2 regions of the Brevibacillus nitrificans genome follow, and region 1 is predicted to be linked to the other one. Evidence: riboswitches for the same ligand, from Rfam matches in the RefSeq annotation. Region 1 holds a riboswitch; the other holds the start of a gene.
The links. Region 1 has a riboswitch for FMN ahead of ribD (bifunctional diaminohydroxyphosphoribosylaminopyrimidine deaminase/5-amino-6-(5-phosphoribosylamino)uracil reductase RibD). Riboswitches for the same ligand answer to the same signal wherever they lie in the genome.

Region 1 (4,536 bases):
TTGCGAATCGTCGTTCCATTTGCCACCGACGAGCAAACGGTCACGACGAAAATCCCGATCACCCACTCGCTGATCGTCGGCGATGTGCCGCAGTATTTGTACAACAGCCCAGAAGGAAAGCCGGACGTGCCGAGAGCGCAAACTCCGGATGAGCCGGACCAGCCATAAGGGAGCAGAACAAAAACAGCGACAACCCGGCAGAATCTGTCCGGTGCTGTCGCTGTTTTCTTTTTTACTTTATGGGAATCCACGTGGAGCAATCATCCGCTAATTCCTGCATCTGCTGTACAAGCATGCTAGCATGATACCCGTCACATACGGCGTGATGCATTTGGATGGCAAGCGGCAGCGAGATGCTGTCGGCCTGCCTGAAGTATTTTCCGATCGTAAAGATAGGAGAAAGGTAGGCAGCCTCGTTGTAGATGTTCAGGTTAAAGCCAGTGAAGCTGACCCACGGTATGCAGGAGATGGGAAACGTGTTGGCAGGCTCGTTTGGCTTGGGAGTAAATTTCTTGATCCCGCCGTATTCCTCCAGATCTGCGAGAACGTGCTGGTAGAACTGGGAAAAGTCTTTGTGATAATCTGTCCAGATGCTGCTAAACGATTTGTCCTCTTCGTGGAAAATGGTATAGCTGGGAGACATGCTCTCCCAATACCCTACCTTTCCATCCAAACCATAGCTCATGCGAAACTCGACATGGCGGTTTACGACCGTCGTGAGCATGTGAATGAGCGCTGGGTAAAGCTTGAATCCATTGTGCCTGAGCACGGGAAGCAGCTTTGTGATGTCCAGGTTGGCCGTCATGCTGTAGGTGCATCTGACATGGTTCATGTAGTGCTCGAAATACGGCTTTCTGTCCCAGCTGTTCAGGTCTATTTGTTTGAAATGCATGCGTGAGCCCTCCTAAACCATATCCTCATCACAGTCCTTGTGAGATTTCGAGTAGGAATACTCTACATGAAGTATATCGCATAAGGGTGTTCCAAAAACACATTTCCCGTTACTATGAGAGAAAGCTAGTGAAACGGACGAGGAGGAACCGATGAGCATGACCCACCTATTTGAAAAAGGCATTATTTTTGATATGGATAACACCTTGCTGAAGTCGAACATTAACTTTGCAGAGATGAAGCGGGCAATTTATCAGCTGCTGCTCATGCACGGCTGCTGCGGGCCAGATCTGGACCTGCAGAATCATACGGCTTCGCAGCTGATCGAGATCGGCAGGCAGTCTTCCCTCATGACGCAAGAGCTGGAGGACGAGATGTGGGCAGCAGTCACAGCGGTGGAAAAGGATGGGATGCATGGGGCTGTACTGGAGGAGCAGGCGCGAGAAGTGCTGGATGAGCTCCGTGATCGGTACCAGCTCTACATTCTGACGAACAACGCTTATGCCGCCGCACAAGAAGCGCTGGAGGAAACAGGGATTTCTGATTATTTCACAGAGATTGTGGCCCGGGAGCAGATGACACAGCTAAAGCCATCTCCGTCCGGCGTTCACTATATTTTGCGCCAGCAGCCGCAATGGCCGCTCGAGGCATGGGTGATGATCGGCGATTCCTGGATCGATGGAAAAGCTGCGCAGGATGCGGGGATCCGTTTTTTATCCTACCAGGGAAAGCCGGGTGAAATGGAGCAGCGGGGGGTAAACCCGGTGGCGACGGTCAAAAGCCTGCGAGAGCTGTTAAACCATTTCTAGTTATTCCTAGCGGAAAATACACTTTTTACACAGAAAGGCTTCGGTCTTGTCCGAAAGTGTGTTATACTTGACGCAACTGAATACCAGCCTTCAGGGTAGGGTGCAATTCCCGACCGGCGGTAATGACGAACGCACGTCTGAGCCCGCGACTCGCTGTCTGCTTTTTGGGGCAGCGACTGACTTGGTGCAAATCCAAGGCCGACGGTAAAGTCCGGATGGGAGAAGGTATTTGGAATAGCCTCGCAGCTGTTTTTTCGCAAAAAAACGGTTCCGATGAGGCTTTTTTCTCGATGCCCTGAGACGAAAACTCACGGGCATTTTTATTTGTACAAAAGGAGGGAAGAAGGGTCCTGCAGCACAACCTAATGGAATACGAAGCAATCTTCAGGGTAGGGTGTAATTCCCGACCGGCGGTAAAGCCCGCGACTCGCTGACGTGTATGAAAGCGACTGATCTGGTGAAAATCCAGAGCCGACGGTACAGTCCGGATGGGAGAAGATGCGAAGTGCTCTCCTTCGTTTGTTTTTTGAAAAACGAATGCAGGAAGGCTTCTTTCCCTATGCCCTGAAACGAATGTTTCGAGGGCTTTTTGTTTTGTGAAGAATGGCTGGAATCTACAAAAAAGAGGAGAGAGAAATGGGACAAGACGAACGCTTCATGGCAATGGCGCTGGAGCTGGCGCGATCGGCAAAAGGGCAGACAAGTCCCAATCCCCTGGTCGGAGCGGTCATCGTCCAGAATGGGCAAGTCGTTGGTATGGGCGCTCATCTGAAGGCAGGGGAGCCTCATGCGGAGGTGCATGCCCTGCGAATGGCGGGGGAGAAGGCAAAAGGGGCGACCTTGTATGTGACGCTGGAGCCTTGCAGTCATCACGGAAAAACACCGCCTTGCGCAGAAGCAGTCGTGGCAGCAGGGATATCGCGGGCAGTCGTAGCCGTGCTCGATCCGAACCCGCTGGTTGCGGGAAAAGGAATTCGTCTGCTGCAGGACGCCGGTGTGGAAGTCATCGTTGGGGTTTGCGAGATAGAAGCGACTGTGCTAAATGAAGTCTTTTTTCATTACATCCGAACCAGGCAGCCATTTGTAACCGTCAAGACAGCGAGTACACTGGATGGAAAAATGGCGACGGCGACGGGACACAGCCGTTGGATAACGGGGGAAGCGGCCCGCAGTGAGGTGCATGAGCTGCGCAGAACTCATGACGCTATTTTGGTCGGGGTGGGAACGCTATTGGCGGATGACCCGGAGCTGACGGCACGCGTTGGCGGTGAGAGGTACGGACGGCAGCCTGTGCGCATCATTCTCGACAGTGAGCTGCGTACACCTTTGACGGCACGCGTCGTAGCTGACCATTTGGCACCGACATGGATCTTTACCACGCCAGCGGCACCCGTGGAAAAACGGATGGAGCTCGAGGCGAAAGGAGTAACGGTGATCGTACTGGATGCTCCGCTCCGGGTGACAGATGTCCTAAGAGAGCTGGGAGAGAGGGGGATCACCTCGCTTTTGGTCGAAGGCGGCGCAGAAGTAAATGGCTCGTTTTTGCAAGCGATGGCGATTCAAAAGATCATCAGCTACATTTCCTTGAAGCTGGTGGGAGGCTCGCTTTCCCCTACATCGTACGGAGGGGTAGGCTTTGCGACGATGGATAAAGCCGTTACGCTGACGAACACCTCCATCGAGCAAGTGAGCGAGCAGGATATTCGGATCGTCGGCTACCCTCAGTGGGAGCCGCACGAATAACGCAAAAGGGAGGGAGCCCATGTTTACGGGATTGGTAGAAGAAGTGGGCGTGCTGGAAGCTATGACTGGCAGCGCCGAGGCGAGCCAGCTCGTCATTTCTGCAGAGCGCGTGCTCGAAGGCGTACAAATAGGGGACAGCATCGCCGTCAACGGTATTTGTCTCACCGTCACCTCCTATACGGCTCGTCATTTCACCGTGGATGTCATGCCTGAGACGTTGAACAAGACGAGCCTGCGCAAGCTGAGACAGGGACATCGAGTCAATCTGGAGAGAGCGATGCGGCTGGGAGATCGCTTTGGCGGACACATTGTTTCGGGGCACGTCGATGGGACGGGAACGATTCTGTCTCGCCAGCCTCATGCCAATGCTGTTTTGTTTCGGATTGAAGCGGGTCCGAGCCTTTTAAAATACATCATTCCGCGTGGTTCCATCTGTGTCGATGGCATCAGCCTGACGGTGGTAGCTGTGGAAGAGAACAGCTTTTCCGTCTCGATCATTCCCCACACGCTGGCAGAGACGAGCCTGCAGGATCGCCGCGCAGGAGATCAGGTAAATCTGGAGACAGATGTCATCGGCAAGTACGTAGAACGCCTCTTGGGAGGACACGTGCAGCAGGACAAAAAGGAGCCATCGCGTCTGAGTCTGGCCTTTTTGCAGGAAAATGGATTTGCCTAAACGAGGAGGGAAAACGATGTTTGACACGATAGAAGCAGCACTCAAAGACTTGCGCCAAGGCAAAGCCGTGATTGTGGTTGACGACGAGGACCGTGAAAACGAGGGCGATTTTGTCTGCCTGGCAGAGAAAGCGACACCGGAAATGATCAACTTCATGGTTACGCACGGACGTGGTCTGGTCTGCGTCCCGGTGACCGAGGAGCGGGCCGCCCAACTGGACCTAAAGCCGATGGTCGAGTCCAATACCGACAAGCAGGGTACCGCATTTACGGTGTCCATCGATGAACGAAGCACCCATACAGGCATTTCGGCACATGAGCGTTCGCAGACAGTGCTGGCCATGCTGGAGGAGCACCGGACAGCGGAGGATTTCCGACGCCCTGGACATATTTTTCCGTTGATCGCCAAGCCGGGCGG
Region 2 (4,536 bases), on a different contig from region 1:
TCTTGGCGGCAAGGACAAACCGCGGTCATCCCCGTGCACCATGATCATCGAGCCGATCAGGCGAGTCGAGCTGCCCCATGACGTCGTATGGACGTATTTAAACGTATTGTCACGATCGAGGAACTTGATTTCAAAGCCGCGCGCAAAATTGTCGCCCAAGTAGTGCGAAGTGCCAGCCTGCACCGCTTTGCCGTCCTTCATCATCGCTTCGATGGAGTACGTATCAACCGCACCAGCGAAGCGCTCACTTGGAGTTTTTTGCCCTTTCCACACGGGGATCGCCAGCTCCTGCTCCACGACTTCGCGATAGATCTCCAGCATTTGCATGGTCTCTTCGCGCGCTTCCTCTTCAGTCGCATGAGCCGTATGCCCTTCCTGCCAGAGAAACTCGGAGGTACGCAAAAACGGCATGGTTCGCTTTTCCCAACGGAAGACGTTTGCCCACTGATTGATCAGGACAGGCAGATCACGATAGCTCTGGATCCACTGGCTGTACATATGGCCGATGATCGTCTCGGAAGTTGGACGCAGTGCCAGTCTTTCCTCCAAAGGTTCACCGCCTGCTTCCGTCACCCATGGCAGCTCTGGATTGAAGCCCTCGATATGCTCTTTTTCTTTTTGCATGAAGGACTCAGGAATCAGCATGGGGAAATAAGCGTTTCGGTGTCCGGTTTCCTTGAAGCGCTTGTTCATTGCTTCCTGAATCCGTTCCCACAGCTCAAACCCTTCCGGCTTGAACACGATACATCCGCGAACGGGCGTGTAATCCATCAGGTCCGCTTTTTTGATCGTGTCGATGTACCAGCGTGAGAAGTCCTCCGATTGTGGCGTAATTTCCTTCACAAATGCCTTTTCCTCTTTCATCCTTCTACAGCTCCTTTTTCTTAAATGAACGCGAATGAAATGCAAAAAATCCCCCATCCCACATAGGGACGGAGGATCAAACATCCGCGGTACCACCCTGATTGACACAGCATAAAGCTGCGTCCACTCAAAGTCCCGATAACGGCGGGGCATCCGGCACAGCTCATCGCCAGCGGCTTCAGGATGGGGTGCAGTTCTGCCTTCGTATCGACCTTCCAGACTAGGGCCGACTCTCTGGGACGTAGCGAGGTACTGCGGGTCCTTTCATAGCCTTTATTCGTTAAAACTTTATTAGTTACCTATCTTAGCAAGTCATCGCCTGATTGTCAATTTGTGGCACGCGGATTCAAACGACTGCCTAGCTTGACGTATACCGGATAAGCGACCAGCGAGAGCATCGCGCCTTTGAAAATGTTGAAAGGAACGATTCCGTACAGGACAAGCGACCATACGCTCGTAGCTCCAAAGGTAGACAGCAGCGTTTCCATTGGCATTTGATACAGAGCCGCGTAGGCAGGGAGCAGGAAGAAGGCATTGGCTACAGCCATCACTGCGCTCATCAGCAAAGTCCCCAGAGCAAGCCCCAGCAAAAATCCTTTTTTTCCTTGGCCCAGTCGCTGCATGGATACCGCTACGAGGATAAAGCTGGCACCTGCTACGACGTTGGCAAGCTCCCCGATCAAGAGGCCGTCCGTATTTTTAAACAGCATGTGCAGCGCATTTTTCAAAACTTCCACGATGATCCCAGCCACCGGACCGTACATGAGTCCGCCAATCAAAGCAGGCAAAGTACTGAAATCCAGCTTCAGAAAGCTCGGCATCAGCGGAATGGGAAATTCCAGATACTGCAGGATGAAGGCAACGGCCGCCAGCATGGGGATCGTCACCAGCTTTTGGGTTGACCTCGTAGAGTGTAATGCTGTTTCTTTCATGTGTACCATCTCCTCATTTTTTCTCCTTCTTGAGGAATGGCAACAGTGATCGTGAACCCACACATCCTGAACCTTGTGCAAACGAAAACAAGCCCCGAGGAAAGAAAGATCCTCAGGGCTTTTTGCAGGCGCATGACAATTCCTGATGCAAAAATAAGTACGAGAAACAGAAGGGCTGCGAAAAATCAATCGCCCCTTATCCCGTTTGCACAGGGAAACAAGCACGTGTGGTAACGTACTGTCGTCATCCTTCTCCCATCCAGACTGTACTGTCGGCTCTGGAATCACACCAGATCCTGCACTCCCTGCTGTGTATCAGCTCGGGAGGCTCGCGGGCTTACATGCAGCTTCGCATGATCACCGCCGGTCGGGAATTTCACCCTGCCCCGAAGGAATGTGTTTGTTGTTGTATACAGCATATTATACAGCTGATTTTTTATTTGACAATAGTTGAAAATGCGATTTCAGCATTTTTCCGATGTTTTTTGTAGGAATTACAAACAATAAAGAAAGAACGGGCTAGGAACCCGCTCCTCTATACTTGCTCACTCCAATATTCCAGACCACAAGCCCGATGCCAAAGAAAATGACAGCCACCACCGGAGTCATGGCCGCATAGGTGTACCACGTCTCTTTTCGCAAAAAGTAGGCGGCGGGATAAATACCGACAAAAGCAAACGGCAAGATGTACGTCAGCACAAACCGAATGATCTTGTTGTAAACGTCTACCGGATAGCGCCCGTACTGCTGGATGTTGTAAATCATCGGAGAAATCCCCGTCCGGGAGTCGGAGAAAAAGCTGATTGCAGAAACGGCTGTGTAGATCCCGCCATAGATCAACGCTCCGCTGACGGATAGCACGATAAAGATAATAGGATCGTACCAGTAAAAATCGAGCTTCAGCTGAATCGTTGCGTATCCCATGATGATCAGACCGGAAATCACCCCGAAAATCCTGTCAGGTGCGATGGACTCCAGACATACTTGCGCCAGATTGTGCACAGGTCTCGTCAAAATCCGGTCCATCTCTCCGCGGATAATGTAGCGCTCGTTGAAATCCCAGAATCCGAAGAAGATGGAAAACAGCGCATACGGCACCAGGAAAAATCCGTAGATAAAGATGATCTCATCGCGTGACCAGCCACCCATGAGCGGAACGTGCTGGAACACGACGATAATGAACACGAGGTTGATCAATTCGGAGATCAGATTCGATGCCAGATCGCCTAAAAAGTCTGCGCGATACGCAAGCCGGGTCTTGAAATACTGGCTTAAGTAATCCGCGAAAATACGGTAGATGTGTTTTGCATTTTGCATGATCTCTACCCTCCCTGTACGACGAGCCGGCTGCGAGCCATGCGCCACAAGATCAGGATCGGGATCAAAATCACAACCATCCAGATCACTTGAAATCCAATCAGCTGCCATGCTCTCGCGGCCGAGGTCGCACCAGTGAAAATGAGGCTGGGATAGTAGTTGATCGCTTGGAAAGGCAAAAAGCCCATCAGCGTTTGCGCCCATCCTGGAAAGAAGCTGATCGGCAGCACCAAACCAGACATCAGGTCAACAATGACCCGTTTTGCACGAATCATCCCGTCATTGCGGAACATGAAAAACGTCAGAAGCCCTGTCAGCAGGTTCACCTGCGTATTGATCAGAAAGGCGAACAGCAAGCTGAGCAGATAAAGTCCCCAGCCCTGAGCGGTCGCTGGGAAGTGGAACGGAATGATCAGGCTGATCAAAAAGATGCCCGGTCCCGCAAAAAACAAAAAGCGGAAGATCCCTTCGCCAAATGCCTGTGCCGTTTTCACGGAAAGGTAGTTGTACGGCCGGATCATTTCGATCGCAACTTTCCCTTCCCGCACGTCTTGGGCGATTTCCATATCGATGTTGTTGAAATAAAAGGCCCGGGACATCCAGGCGATCGCCACGTAAGAGGTCATCTGCGCTACAGACAGCCCTCCCAGCTGCTGCTGTCCACCGTAAATGGCTCCCCACAAAAAGTAATACGCCCCGATGTTGATGGCGTAAATGATGATGCCACTGTAGTAGTTGACCCGGTAGGCCAGCATGGTTAAAAAGCGCATGCGAATCAGTTCCATGTAAAGCTTATGCATGATTCGCTACCTCGCCGTCCGTCCGGTAAATGTTGCGCACGATGTCCTCTGTGCTGGTCTCCATGATCTTCACGTCACTCACATCAAACGATGCCATGACCGTGGACAAAACGAACGGCAGCATTTCCTGACTGCGCGGCACCTGCACCCGCAGCGAATAATCGTTGATTTGTTCGATCGTACAGGGCATATCCCCCAAAACGTTTCGCAGCTCGGAAGCCTTGGTGCGCTTTTTCATCTGGAAGGATACCTCTGTCCCATTTCCCCAGCGCTCTTTCAAATCACTGAGCAGTCCGTCGAAAATCAGCTTGCCTTTATCCATGACCAGCACTCGCTTGCAGAGCGCCTCAATATCGGACACGTCATGTGTCGTCAGCAAAATGGTCATATTTTCCGTCTCATTCAAATTGCGCAGAAACTCGCGGATCTTTTGTTTGACCAGAACGTCCAGCCCGACCGTAGGCTCATCGAGAAACAGCAAGCGTGGCTTGTGGATCAACGATGCTGCTACCTCACAGCGCATCCGCTGCCCCAGGCTGAGCTTGCGAACGGGCTGACTTACGAAGGAGCCTATATCTAGCTCCTCGATCAGCCGCTCCAGCCATTTCTCGCCCTCTGCGTCA

Region 2: it holds a riboswitch for FMN, as region 1 does, so the genes downstream of both, EDM59_RS18035 (ECF transporter S component) here and ribD (bifunctional diaminohydroxyphosphoribosylaminopyrimidine deaminase/5-amino-6-(5-phosphoribosylamino)uracil reductase RibD) in region 1, are expected to answer to the same signal.

The regions. Positions count from the first base shown of each region.
Region 1 covers NZ_RHHU01000005.1:82,043-86,578, reverse strand. Annotated here, with positions in the region: gene yunB (sporulation protein YunB) at 1-168, shown strand, start outside; gene catA (type A chloramphenicol O-acetyltransferase) at 233-892, opposite strand; gene EDM59_RS10450 (HAD family hydrolase) at 1,044-1,700, shown strand; FMN riboswitch at 1,783-1,931, shown strand; FMN riboswitch at 2,077-2,204, shown strand; gene ribD (bifunctional diaminohydroxyphosphoribosylaminopyrimidine deaminase/5-amino-6-(5-phosphoribosylamino)uracil reductase RibD) at 2,337-3,443, shown strand; gene EDM59_RS10440 (riboflavin synthase) at 3,463-4,119, shown strand; gene EDM59_RS10435 (bifunctional 3,4-dihydroxy-2-butanone-4-phosphate synthase/GTP cyclohydrolase II) at 4,136-4,536, shown strand, end outside.
Region 2 covers NZ_RHHU01000011.1:12,151-16,686, forward strand. Annotated here, with positions in the region: gene proS (proline--tRNA ligase) at 1-864, opposite strand, end outside; gene EDM59_RS18035 (ECF transporter S component) at 1,191-1,796, opposite strand; FMN riboswitch at 2,040-2,194, opposite strand; gene EDM59_RS18040 (ABC transporter permease) at 2,316-3,113, opposite strand; gene EDM59_RS18045 (ABC transporter permease) at 3,119-3,913, opposite strand; gene EDM59_RS18050 (ABC transporter ATP-binding protein) at 3,906-4,536, opposite strand, start outside.